DNA from 2 places in the Shinella sedimenti genome. Region 1 is predicted to be linked to the other one. Evidence: riboswitches for the same ligand, from Rfam matches in the RefSeq annotation. Region 1 holds a riboswitch; the other holds the start of a gene.
The links. A riboswitch is a leader RNA that binds a small molecule or an ion and turns the genes downstream of it on or off. The one in region 1 is predicted to bind cobalamin.

Region 1 (5,238 bases):
AGGCTGGACTTCCCCGAACCGTTCGGCCCCAGAAGGCCGAGCACCTTGCCCTGCTCCACCGCCAGCGTGATGCCATCGACGACGATGGTTTTGCCGGCAGTATAGGCGACGTTCTCGACGGCGATACTCACACGCTTCTCCGGGCACGAAAGAGAATGATGGCAAAAGCAGGAGCGCCGAACAGCGCGGTAACGACACCGATGGGCAGGATCTGCTGCGGAATGATGATGCGCGAGACGATGTCGGCGAAAACCATGAAGATTGCCCCGCCCAGTGCTGTCGCCGGCAGGAGCCTGTGGTGCGAAGGGCCGACGATGAAGCGCGCGGCATGGGGAATGACGAGCCCGACGAAGCCGATCGATCCGACCATGCTGACGACGGCGGCGGTCATCAGCGCGGTGATGCCGAACAGCACGACCTGAACGCGCCGCACGGCGATGCCGAGTGCGGCGGCGGCATCCGTGCCGAAGGCGAAGGCGTCGAGCGCACGGGCATGGAACAGGCAGGCGAGATATCCGGCGATGGCGACCGGCACGGAGAGATAAACGTCGGGCCAGCGCACACCGCTCATCGAGCCGAGCAGCCAGAACAGCACGCCGCGCGCCTGTTCGGCATTGGCGGATGTTGTAACGATATAGGATGTGAGCGCGTTAAAGAGCTGCGAGCCGGCGACGCCGCACAGGATGATGCGTTCGCTGGAGCGGCCAGCGCCGGCGGCCAGGACGCCAACGAGCAGGAAAGCGACGATCGCGCCGATGAAGGCGCCGCCCGAAAGCGTCAGCGCGCCATAGCCGAGGCCGAGGATCATGACGCAGACTGCGCCCGTCGAGGCGCCTGCCGAGATGCCGAGCACATAGGGTTCTGCAAGCGGATTGCGCAACATCGCCTGGAGAACGACGCCGCAGAGGGCAAGTGATGCGCCGGCACTTGCGGCAACCAGCGCGCGGCTGAGCCGGTAGTCCCAGACGATGCCCTGGTGGATGCGGTTGAGTTCGAAGGATGTGCCGAAGATCCGGTTCGACACTGCCTTGGCCGTCGTGGAAACGGGAATGGCGATCTCGCCGATGGCGACGGCGAAGCTGATCATGATCGCGAGCAGGATGACTGCGGCAATGGTGAGCGCCACAAGCGCCCACCACCGATGCTGTCGGGATGCGGCAGCTCTCACTGCGACAGGCCGAAGGACTTGATGCCGGCCGCCAGCGTCTCGATGCCGTCGATCGTGCGGATCGTCGGGTTCATCGACTGCGCGTCCATCATCACGAAGTGCCTGTTCTTCACCGCGTCGAGTTCCTTGGTTACAGGGTCGTTCTCAAGAAAGTCGATCTTCGTCTGCGGGTCGTCGGCCGCATAGCGGCGGCGTTCCATCGTTGCGAGCACGATGACGGCGGGGTTTGCCTGGGAAATGGTCTCCCAGCCCACCAGCGGCCATTCCTCTTCGGTGGCGACGACGTTCTTGGCGCCGATCGTCTTGAGGATATAGGCAGGCGCGCTGTTCTTGCCGGCGATAAAGGCGTCACCGTTCACCTCTTTGCTGGAGAACCAGAACACGACGGGAAGGTTCTTGCCGGCGGCACCTTCAATCGATGCGACGGCATCCGCCTCGCGCTTCTTCAGGTCGGCGATGAGGGCGTCGCCGCGCTCCTTGATGTCGAAGATTTCAGCGAGTTCGGCGATTTCCTGATAGATCAGGTCCATCGTGAACAGTTCCTTGCGCACGCCGTCGCCGCCGTCCTCATTGATCTTGTCGACGCAGTCGGCCGGCGCGACATAGGTATTGATGCCGAGATCGGCGAATTGCTCGCGCTTGCCGACCGCGCCCTGCACGCCGACATGCCATTCGAACTCGGCCGCGACGAGATCGGGCTCCTCGCCGACAACGGCTTCAAAGCTCGGATCGTTGTCGGCAAGTCGCTTGATCTTGTCGTTGGCCTCTGCATAGGCGGGAAGAACAGGGCCGACCCATACGGCGGTGCCCGCAATCTTGTCAGCAAGCCCAAGGGAGAACAGCACTTCGGTCATGCCCTGGCCGATCGAGACGATCTTTTCGGGAGCCTTGGAGAAGGTGACCTGCTGGCCACAATTGTTGATGGTCAGCGGATACTGCGTGGCAGCGAAGCCGGTGCCGGCAAGGCCGGTCAGGCCGACTGCGAATGTAATGGTGGCAAGGATCTGGCGCATGGAAACCTCAATTCCGAAGAGGGCGAGCGCTGCGCAGGTGCAGCGGGCGACATAAGTGTCAGTTCGCGCGGAAAGCCCAATCGAGGCGGATGGATGCCGTCGAACGGCAAAGGTTCAGGTCAGACATATCTGCTCCTTTCCAGGCATCCCCGCCCGGCTGATTGGATCGTGTTCGACGGCAGGTCTCCTGGCTCACGGATATCTGTCGCTCATCTGCCTTCCCGCGATGTCTCGCAGTGGCATGGCCTTCAAGGCCCGGGGATGGTCGGCAATCCGCTTACAGTTGCGGGGGCAGCCACGGTCTTGGTCCCTTTTGGGTCGTCCGCACCGTGTTCCCTATTAATCCCTTCGGAGTCGTCCTCCGGGAACCGTCGCATTCCCCTTATGATGCGCCCCGATCCGCGTCAAGGCGCAGATGCCCGCTTGCAAAGGGCGCTGCCGCCTGTTCGTCCAAAACGACATTTATATATGCAGTGTGGACGGCTCCGCAGGGTGCGCGAGCCTGCGTCGCATCGGCGGCTTGCCCTTCAAGGTCGTGCCATGCCATTAGAATAGCTTGATTTCTGGAGACGGATACATGGTGGAAAGCACGATGGTCGGGCGACCGTGGAAATGTCTGGTATTGGCTGCGTCCCTTTTCATGGCGAGTGTCGCCAATGCCACGCCAGTTCTCGTCGTCGATCCCGACAGCCATCAGGTGCTGTATCAAGAGGATGCCGGCGTGCCATGGTATCCCGCGTCGACGACCAAGCTGATGTCGGCTTTCGTGACGTTCGAAGCACTGAAGGCGGGCGAGGTGTCGCTGACGACACCCGTAACGATGACGCGCAACGCGACCAAGCAGGCGTTCCTTGAATCAGGGCTAACCATCGGCCGCGCAATGACGCTGGAGGACGCCCTTTTCGCGATGATCACCGCATCGGCCAACGACGTGGCGGTCGCCGTCGCCGAAACGGTCGCGCCCAACGAAGCCGCCTTCGTCAAGCGCATGAATGACACCGCAGCGCGTCTGGGGATGACCGGCACGCATTTCGCCAATCCGAACGGCCTGTTTGACAAGAGCAACTATACGACCGCACGCGACCTCGCGATCCTCGGCATGGAAGTCGACCGGCAGTTTCCCGAATTTCGGCGCTTCTTCCTGGCGTCGTCGGTCACCATCGACGGCAAGGAGATCAAGTCCAACAATCTGCTGCTGACCCGCTATCCGGGCACGACGGGCATGAAGACGGGCTTCCTGTGCGCATCCGGCCGCAATATCGTCGGGCTCGCCTCGCGCAACGGCAAGCGTGTGATGGTGGTCATTCTCGGCGCGACGACGGAGCGTGAACGCAACGAACGCTCCGCGCAATACATGACGCAGGCCTTTGAGGGGCAGCTTTCCGGCGGTGCCGGACGCGTGGACGACCTGGCGAACCGAAAGGATGTCGCCCCGCAGGATATGCGCGTGCGTCTCTGCACCGATCAGAGCGCGGCCTATGAGACGAGCCGCGACGCGCTCTACCCGATGGGGCTTCCCGGCCACGAAAGCTATCTGCAGGGCGAAACGAAAGGCGAGGTCCACACTATCAGCACATGGGCGGACGATACGGCCGTGGATGTACCGATACCGGCCCGCCGGCCGTCCTAGTCCGGCATCATGAGGGCTCGGAGGCGCGTTCCAGCGTCTTCAGCATCGTCCGCTCCGCCAGGTTGAGATAGGCGTCGAGCTGCGCGGCGGCCTCTTCGCGCTTGTTCTGTTCAAGCAGCGTCACGATCTCGCCGTTCATGTCCACGAACGGCGCGTGTAGGTGCTCCGGGTCTTTCAGCAGCCCGAAGCAGAGACGCAATTCCGCTGATATGCGCTCGTAGAATTCACTGATGCGCATGCTGTCGGCGAGATCGATGATAGCGGTGTGGAACGTCATGTTGGCGCTGCCGACGCCGAGCCAGTCGCCGGCATCGCGCCGCTCGCGTCCTGCGGCGACCGCGTCGCGCATGGTGCGGATGGCCGCATGCTGGTGCCAAGCCTGGCGCAGGGCGGCACATTCCAGCAAGCGCCGCACGCGGTAAATGTCGATGACGGAGGCCATTGTCGGGACTGCGACAAAGACGCCGCGATTGGCCTCGTGGCGCACAAGCCCATCCTTGGTCAGCAGGCGAAACGCCTCACGCAACGAATTGCGCGACACGTTGAAGCGCTCGCTGAACGCAGCTTCGGACAGGCGCTGTCCGGGCGAAAGTTCGCCCGCGATCAGCAGCGCGCGGATGCGTCGCGCCAGGCGGTCGGCAAGCGGCAGGCCCTGTCCGTCGTCCGTCATAGCGTTTTGTTTCCCCATCATGTCCAACCGGTTGTCTGCTTGCAGGAATTCCCGGCACTCTAGCATATAGCCGATTCCTCAGGAATGATTGTTGAACAATATTGATATTTTTGTTCATTCATGTACTCTCGTTTAACATGTGAAGGAGAAGACCATGACGGTGATGGATCTCAATAGCGATCTCGGTGAAGGCTATGGCGCCTGGCGGATGGGCGATGATGCATCGATGCTTGCCGTCGTTTCCTCCGCCAACATCGCCTGCGGATTCCATGCGGGCGACCCGGCCGGGATCTATCGCACCGTAAAGGCCGCAGCCGCGAATGGCGTGGTGGTCGGCGCGCATGTTTCCTACCCGGATCGCGTCGGATTCGGTCGGCGCGATCTCGATATCACCACGGAAGACCTGACCGCCGACGTCATCTACCAGATCGGCGCGCTGAAGGGCATCGCGGCGGCGGCGGGAACGACGGTCCGCTACGTGAAACCCCACGGAGCGCTTTACAATCGCATTGCCTACGACGCGGGGCAGGGGCAGGCGGTGATCGATGGCATTCTTGCTGTCGATCCCTCTCTCATCCTAATGGGGCTCGCCAATGCCCCGATCCTTGATCTCGCCCGACGCGCGGGCCTTGCCGTCGTTGCCGAGGCGTTTGCCGACCGAGCCTACACGCCGAAGGGCGAACTGGTCTCGCGTCGTGAAGCCGGCTCCGTTCTGCATGATGAGACCGTCATTGCAAACCGAATGGTGCAGCTTGCC
Region 2 (5,238 bases), on a different contig from region 1:
CCATGCAGGTTCATCTGGCCGAGCCCGATGGCGTGGCTGTCGTCGTTGCCCTTCTCGACGGAGGGAACGGACGAGATGTGGCTCATCTCGGAAACGGCCGTCAGCGCGCGGATCGACGTCTCGATGGTCCGGCCGAAATCCGGTGAATCCATCGCAGAGGCAATGTTGAGCGAGCCGAGATTGCAGGAGATGTCCTTGCCCATCCTCGCATAGGAGAGGTCGGCGTTGAACTCGCTCGGCTCGCTTACCTGCAGAATTTCCGAGCAGAGATTGCTCATGGAGATGCGGCCGGCAATGGGATTGGCGCGGTTCACCGTGTCCTCGAACATGATGTAGGGATAGCCGCTTTCGAACTGGATCTCGGCGATGATCTGGAAGAAGTCGCGCGCTTTGATCTTCTTCTTCTTGATGCGGCTGTCCTCGACCATCTCACGGTATTTTTCGGTGACCGAAATCTCGGAAAAGGCGACGCCGTAGACGCGCTCCACGTCATGCGGCGAGAAGAGGTACATATCCTCGTTGTTCTTCGCCAGTTCGAAGGTGATGTCGGGGATGACCACGCCGAGCGACAGCGTCTTGATGCGGATCTTCTCGTCGGCATTCTCGCGCTTGGTATCGAGGAAGCGCATGATGTCAGGGTGATGGGCGTTGAGATAGACGGCGCCGGCCCCCTGCCGCGCACCGAGCTGGTTGGCATAGGAGAACGAGTCCTCCAGCAGCTTCATGACCGGGATGACGCCGGAAGACTGGTTCTCGATCTGCTTGATCGGCGCGCCCATCTCGCGAAGGTTGGTGAGCGAGAGCGCGACCCCGCCACCGCGCTTGGAAAGCTGGAGCGCCGAGTTGATCGAGCGGCCGATACTTTCCATGTTGTCTTCGATGCGCAGCAGGAAGCACGAGACGAGCTCGCCGCGCTGCTTCTTGCCGGCATTGAGGAAGGTCGGCGTCGCCGGCTGGAAGCGGCCGGAAATGATTTCGTCGACGAGATCGCGGGCAAGCTGCTCGTTGCCGCGGGCCAGCGCCAGCGCCACCATGCAGACGCGGTCCTCGTAGCGCTCCAGGTAGCGTTTTCCGTCGAAGGTCTTCAGCGTGTAGGAGGTGTAGTACTTGAAGGCACCCAGGAAGGTCGGGAAACGGAACTTCTTGTCATAGGCGTGGTCGAAGAGATCGCGCACGAAATTGAACGAATACTGGTCGAGCACGTCCTGCTCGTAATAGCCCTCCGTCACCAGATAATCGAGCTTCTCCCGCAGGTTATGGAAGAACACCGTGTTCTGGTTGACGTGCTGGAGGAAATATTGCTTGGCCGCCTGCCGATCCTTGTCGAGCTGGATCTTCCCCTCTTCATCGTAGAGGTTCAGCATGGCGTTGAGCGCGTGATAGTCCAGCGCCGTGATTTCCGGCACCTTTGCCGGCTTGTCTATCGTCATCGTGTCCAAAATCGTTCCAGCCCTTGTCTGACGTTGTCGACATCCTCATCCGTTCCGAGCAGTTCGAAACGGTAGAGGTACGGCACGGCGCATTTCGCGGAGACGATGTTGCCTGCGAGAGCGTATCCGGTGCCGAAATTGGTGTTCCCGGCCGCGATAACGCCGCGGATCAGGCTTCGATTGTGCGGATCGTTCAGAAAGCGGATCACCGGCTTCGGCACCGCTCCCTTCTCCCCGCCGCCGCCATAGGTCGGCGAGACCAGCACGAAGGGCTCCCGCGCCCTTGGCGGCTCGTCCGTCGCATCGACCGGCAGGCGGAAGGCCGCGACGCCGAGTTTCTCGACGAAGCGTCGGGTGTTCTCCGACCGGCTGGAAAAATAGACGAGCCCGCCCATCGGCCGGCTCAGGCGAGCGCGCTGATCATGTCCGGGCGGAAGCCGGCCCAATGCTGCTCGCCGGCGATGACGACGGGAACCTGGCGATAACCGAGACCCTGCACCAGTGCGAAAGCATCGGCATCCTCGGAGACATCGACGACGCTGTAATCGATGCCCTGGCGATCGAGCGCGCGGGTGGTCGCGGTGCACTGGACGCAGGCGGGCTTGGAATAGACGATGATGGACATGGGCTTTCCTCGTTTTTCAATCAGGCATGGGGAAGCGATCGGCCATCCGCCGATGACCGTTCGATATATTGCAGAGACATGGACGACCGCCCGCGGACGACCGGTTAAGGGGCGTCCGCCTACACGCGCGGAGAAACTGTAAACAAGATCGACATGACTTCACCCCGAGACATTTTCAGCAGGGTGCACAGGGAGACGCGGGGCGAGATCATTCGCAACCCATCGCTCGCCATCCGGACACCCCGCCCGTGGACGTTCATGCACGAGGCAGGTCTCCTGGCTCGCGGGTCGACACGGTCGTCCGTCTTCCCAAGGCATTAGCGCCTCAGTGACATCATCGGATGAACGCTCACCGCTTACAGTTGCGGGGGCAGCCCCGGACAATGCGGCCATCATGGCCGCCCCGGGTTCCCGTCTTAGCCCTCGACACTTTCGAATCGAAGGAACCTCGAACACAAGATATAGTAGACGAGGTAAAAAATGCGTCAACGCCTATGATCGGTTATCCAACATTTCGTGCGGGACCACGGGCACCGGCCGGTCGCGGTCATCGACCGCGACCATCACGAAACGGCCGTGTGCCGTGAGTTTGCGGGCACCACTCATCAGGTCTTCCGACCACAGTTCCACGGCAACGGTCATGGAGGTGCGCCCGACGGCAACAATCGTTGCGACCGTGTCAACGATCGCGCCGACCGGCACGGGCGCGCGGAAATCGACACGCTCGGAGGCGGCCAGCACGGTGATGCGCCGGCCATGGCGGGTCGCCGCCACGAAAGCCGCCTTGGTCATGACGGCGAGCGCCTCGCCGCCGAACATGCGGCCTGAACTGCTGGCCTGATCGGCAAAGACGATGTCGCTTGTGATGAGCCCAGCTTGCGGCGCATCGGCGGTGTCACAGAGCGGCGGCAGGCGCCAGTCCGGCCCCTTGCTTTCCGGCACCGCGACCATATTGAACCCACCACGGGTGCACAGCCGGCGCTCACCGGAGAGAAGGTCCTCCGCCGTCATTTCCACCTCGACGGACATCGACTTACGACCAACGCGCAGGGTGCGCGCGCGAAGCTCGACCATTTCCCCCACGCGAGCGGGCGCCTCGAAATCGACGCGGTCGCAGGAGGCCGTCACAAAGGGCACCCGGCCGTGGCGGGTCGCGGCGATGAAGGCGATGCGATCCATCAGCGCCAGTCCGGCGCCGCCGAACAGCGTGCCGTGGTGGTTCGTATCACCGGGAAAAACGAGATCGATGAGGCAACTCGGGAAAACAGACATGAGATCAATTCCTTCAATCGGCGGCGTCCGGCCCGGTCGCGTGACGGCGAACAGTCGCTCGTCCTCGCGGCAGCGCGGTTTGACGGGCCAGCCTTTGCAGGCCGTTCTTTTCGAAGAGATCGTTCAACGCTTCGGCCAGGATGACCTGATGGGTGACGTTGCGCTCTTTCGCGAGCCGGCTGATCGCGTCGAGCACATCGGGCGGGAAGTGTCCGGAGACCTGGCGTCGGCCAATCCGGCTGGGACGTCTGCTCATATCAGCCCTCCTCAAGCGGCGAGAACGATTTCACCTGTCAGGCCGGCGGACCTGACGACATGAGGACGGCCCGGGTTTCCCCGGGCCGCCGGATGATACTATCGGGCGGCGTGGCGCAATTGCGCGGCGGCGGCGACCATGTTGACGAGCGCGGGCCTGACCTCTTCCCATTTGCGGGTCTTGAGGCCGCAATCGGGGTTGATCCACAGCTGGCGATCCGCCAGGCGCTGGCGGGCGAGCGACAGGAGATCGGTCATCTCACCGATATCGGGCACGCGCGGCGAGTGAATGTCATAGACGCCGGGGCCGATCTCGTTGGGATACTGGAAGTTCCTGAAGGCATCGAGCAGCTCCATCTTCGAGCGCGAGGTCTCGATGGAGATCACGTCGGCATCCATGGCGGCGATGGCCGAGATGATGTCGTTGAACTCCGAGTAGCACATGTGGGTGTGGATCTGCGTCTCGTCCGCCACGCCACTCGAGCACAGGCGGAAGGATTCGACCGCCCAGTCCAGATAATGCTGCCAGTCCCGATGGCGCAGCGGCAGGCCTTCGCGCAAAGCGGCCTCGTCGATCTGGATCATCTTCGCGCCGGCCGCCTCGAGATCGGCGACTTCGTCGCGGATGGCGAGCGCGATCTGCCGGCAGGTGGCGCTGCGCGGGATATCGTCCCGCACGAAGGACCAGTTGAGGATCGTCACCGGGCCCGTCAGCATACCCTTCACCGGCTTTTCGGTCAGCGACTGCGCATATTGCCACCAGCGAACGGTCATCGGGTTCGGCCGCGAGACGTCCCCGAAGATGATCGGCGGGCGGACATAGCGCGAGCCGTAGCTCTGTACCCAGGCGTGCTGCGTGAACGCGAAGCCGGCAAGCTGCTCGCCGAAATACTGCACCATGTCGTTCCTTTCGAACTCTCCGTGCACCAGCACATCCAGCCCGATCTCTTCCTGCCAGCGGATGGCCGCTGCCGTCTCCTTTTGCAGGAAGGTCTCGTAATCCTTGTAGCTCAGCGCGCCCTTGGCGTGGGCGGAGCGTGCCTTGCGGACTTCGCTGGTCTGCGGGAAGGAGCCGATCGTCGTTGTGGGGAAGAGCGGCAGGTCGAGAGCCTTTGCCTGGAGCGCGCGGCGATGCTCGAAGGGGCTCTTGCGGTGCGTCATCGCCGCATCGATGCCGGCAATGCGGCCCTGCACCAGCGGATCGGTGACCTTCGGCGAGGACGCACGGGCAGCCACCGCCTGCGCGGCATCGTTGATCGCCTCCCACACGGCATCCCTGCCCTGTGCAAGCCCCTGGCCGAGCGTTGCAAGCTCGCCGAGCTTCTGGGTGGCGAAGGACAGCCATGTTTTGAGGTCTGCGTCGAGCCCGGTTTCGAGCGCAAGGTCGATCGGCACATGCAGGAGCGAGCACGAGGCGGCGACTTCGAACTTGTCAGCCCCGCGAGCGGCGACGACCGGTGCCAGCCGCTCCAGGATGGCGGCAAGATCGGCCCGCCAGATGTTGCGCCCGTCGATGACGCCGAGCGAAAGGACCTGATCGGCCCGGGCAACCTTCAGGATTGCATCGAGCTGGTCCGGCGCACGCACGAGATCGACATGGAGGCCAGCGACCGGAACGGCGGCCGCGGCATCGAGATTGTCCCCCGCCGCGCCGAA

Region 2: linked by a shared signal. The riboswitch ahead of nrdH (glutaredoxin-like protein NrdH) and the one ahead of MKI86_RS12970 (ABC transporter substrate-binding protein) in region 1 are both predicted to bind cobalamin.

The regions. Positions count from the first base shown of each region.
Region 1 is NZ_JAKVIN010000005.1:139,907-145,144, reverse strand. It holds gene MKI86_RS12980 (ABC transporter ATP-binding protein) at 1-131, opposite strand, end outside; gene MKI86_RS12975 (FecCD family ABC transporter permease) at 128-1,168, opposite strand; gene MKI86_RS12970 (ABC transporter substrate-binding protein) at 1,165-2,181, opposite strand; cobalamin riboswitch at 2,342-2,569, opposite strand; gene MKI86_RS12965 (D-alanyl-D-alanine carboxypeptidase family protein) at 2,804-3,811, shown strand; gene MKI86_RS12960 (GntR family transcriptional regulator) at 3,819-4,481, opposite strand; gene MKI86_RS12955 (LamB/YcsF family protein) at 4,636-5,238, shown strand, end outside.
Region 2 is NZ_JAKVIN010000001.1:812,231-817,468, forward strand. It holds gene nrdE (class 1b ribonucleoside-diphosphate reductase subunit alpha) at 1-1,430, opposite strand, end outside; gene nrdI (class Ib ribonucleoside-diphosphate reductase assembly flavoprotein NrdI) at 1,427-1,825, opposite strand; gene nrdH (glutaredoxin-like protein NrdH) at 1,834-2,055, opposite strand; cobalamin riboswitch at 2,305-2,521, opposite strand; gene MKI86_RS04100 (acyl-CoA thioesterase) at 2,548-3,327, opposite strand; gene MKI86_RS04105 (ribbon-helix-helix domain-containing protein) at 3,341-3,583, opposite strand; gene metE (5-methyltetrahydropteroyltriglutamate--homocysteine S-methyltransferase) at 3,682-5,238, opposite strand, start outside.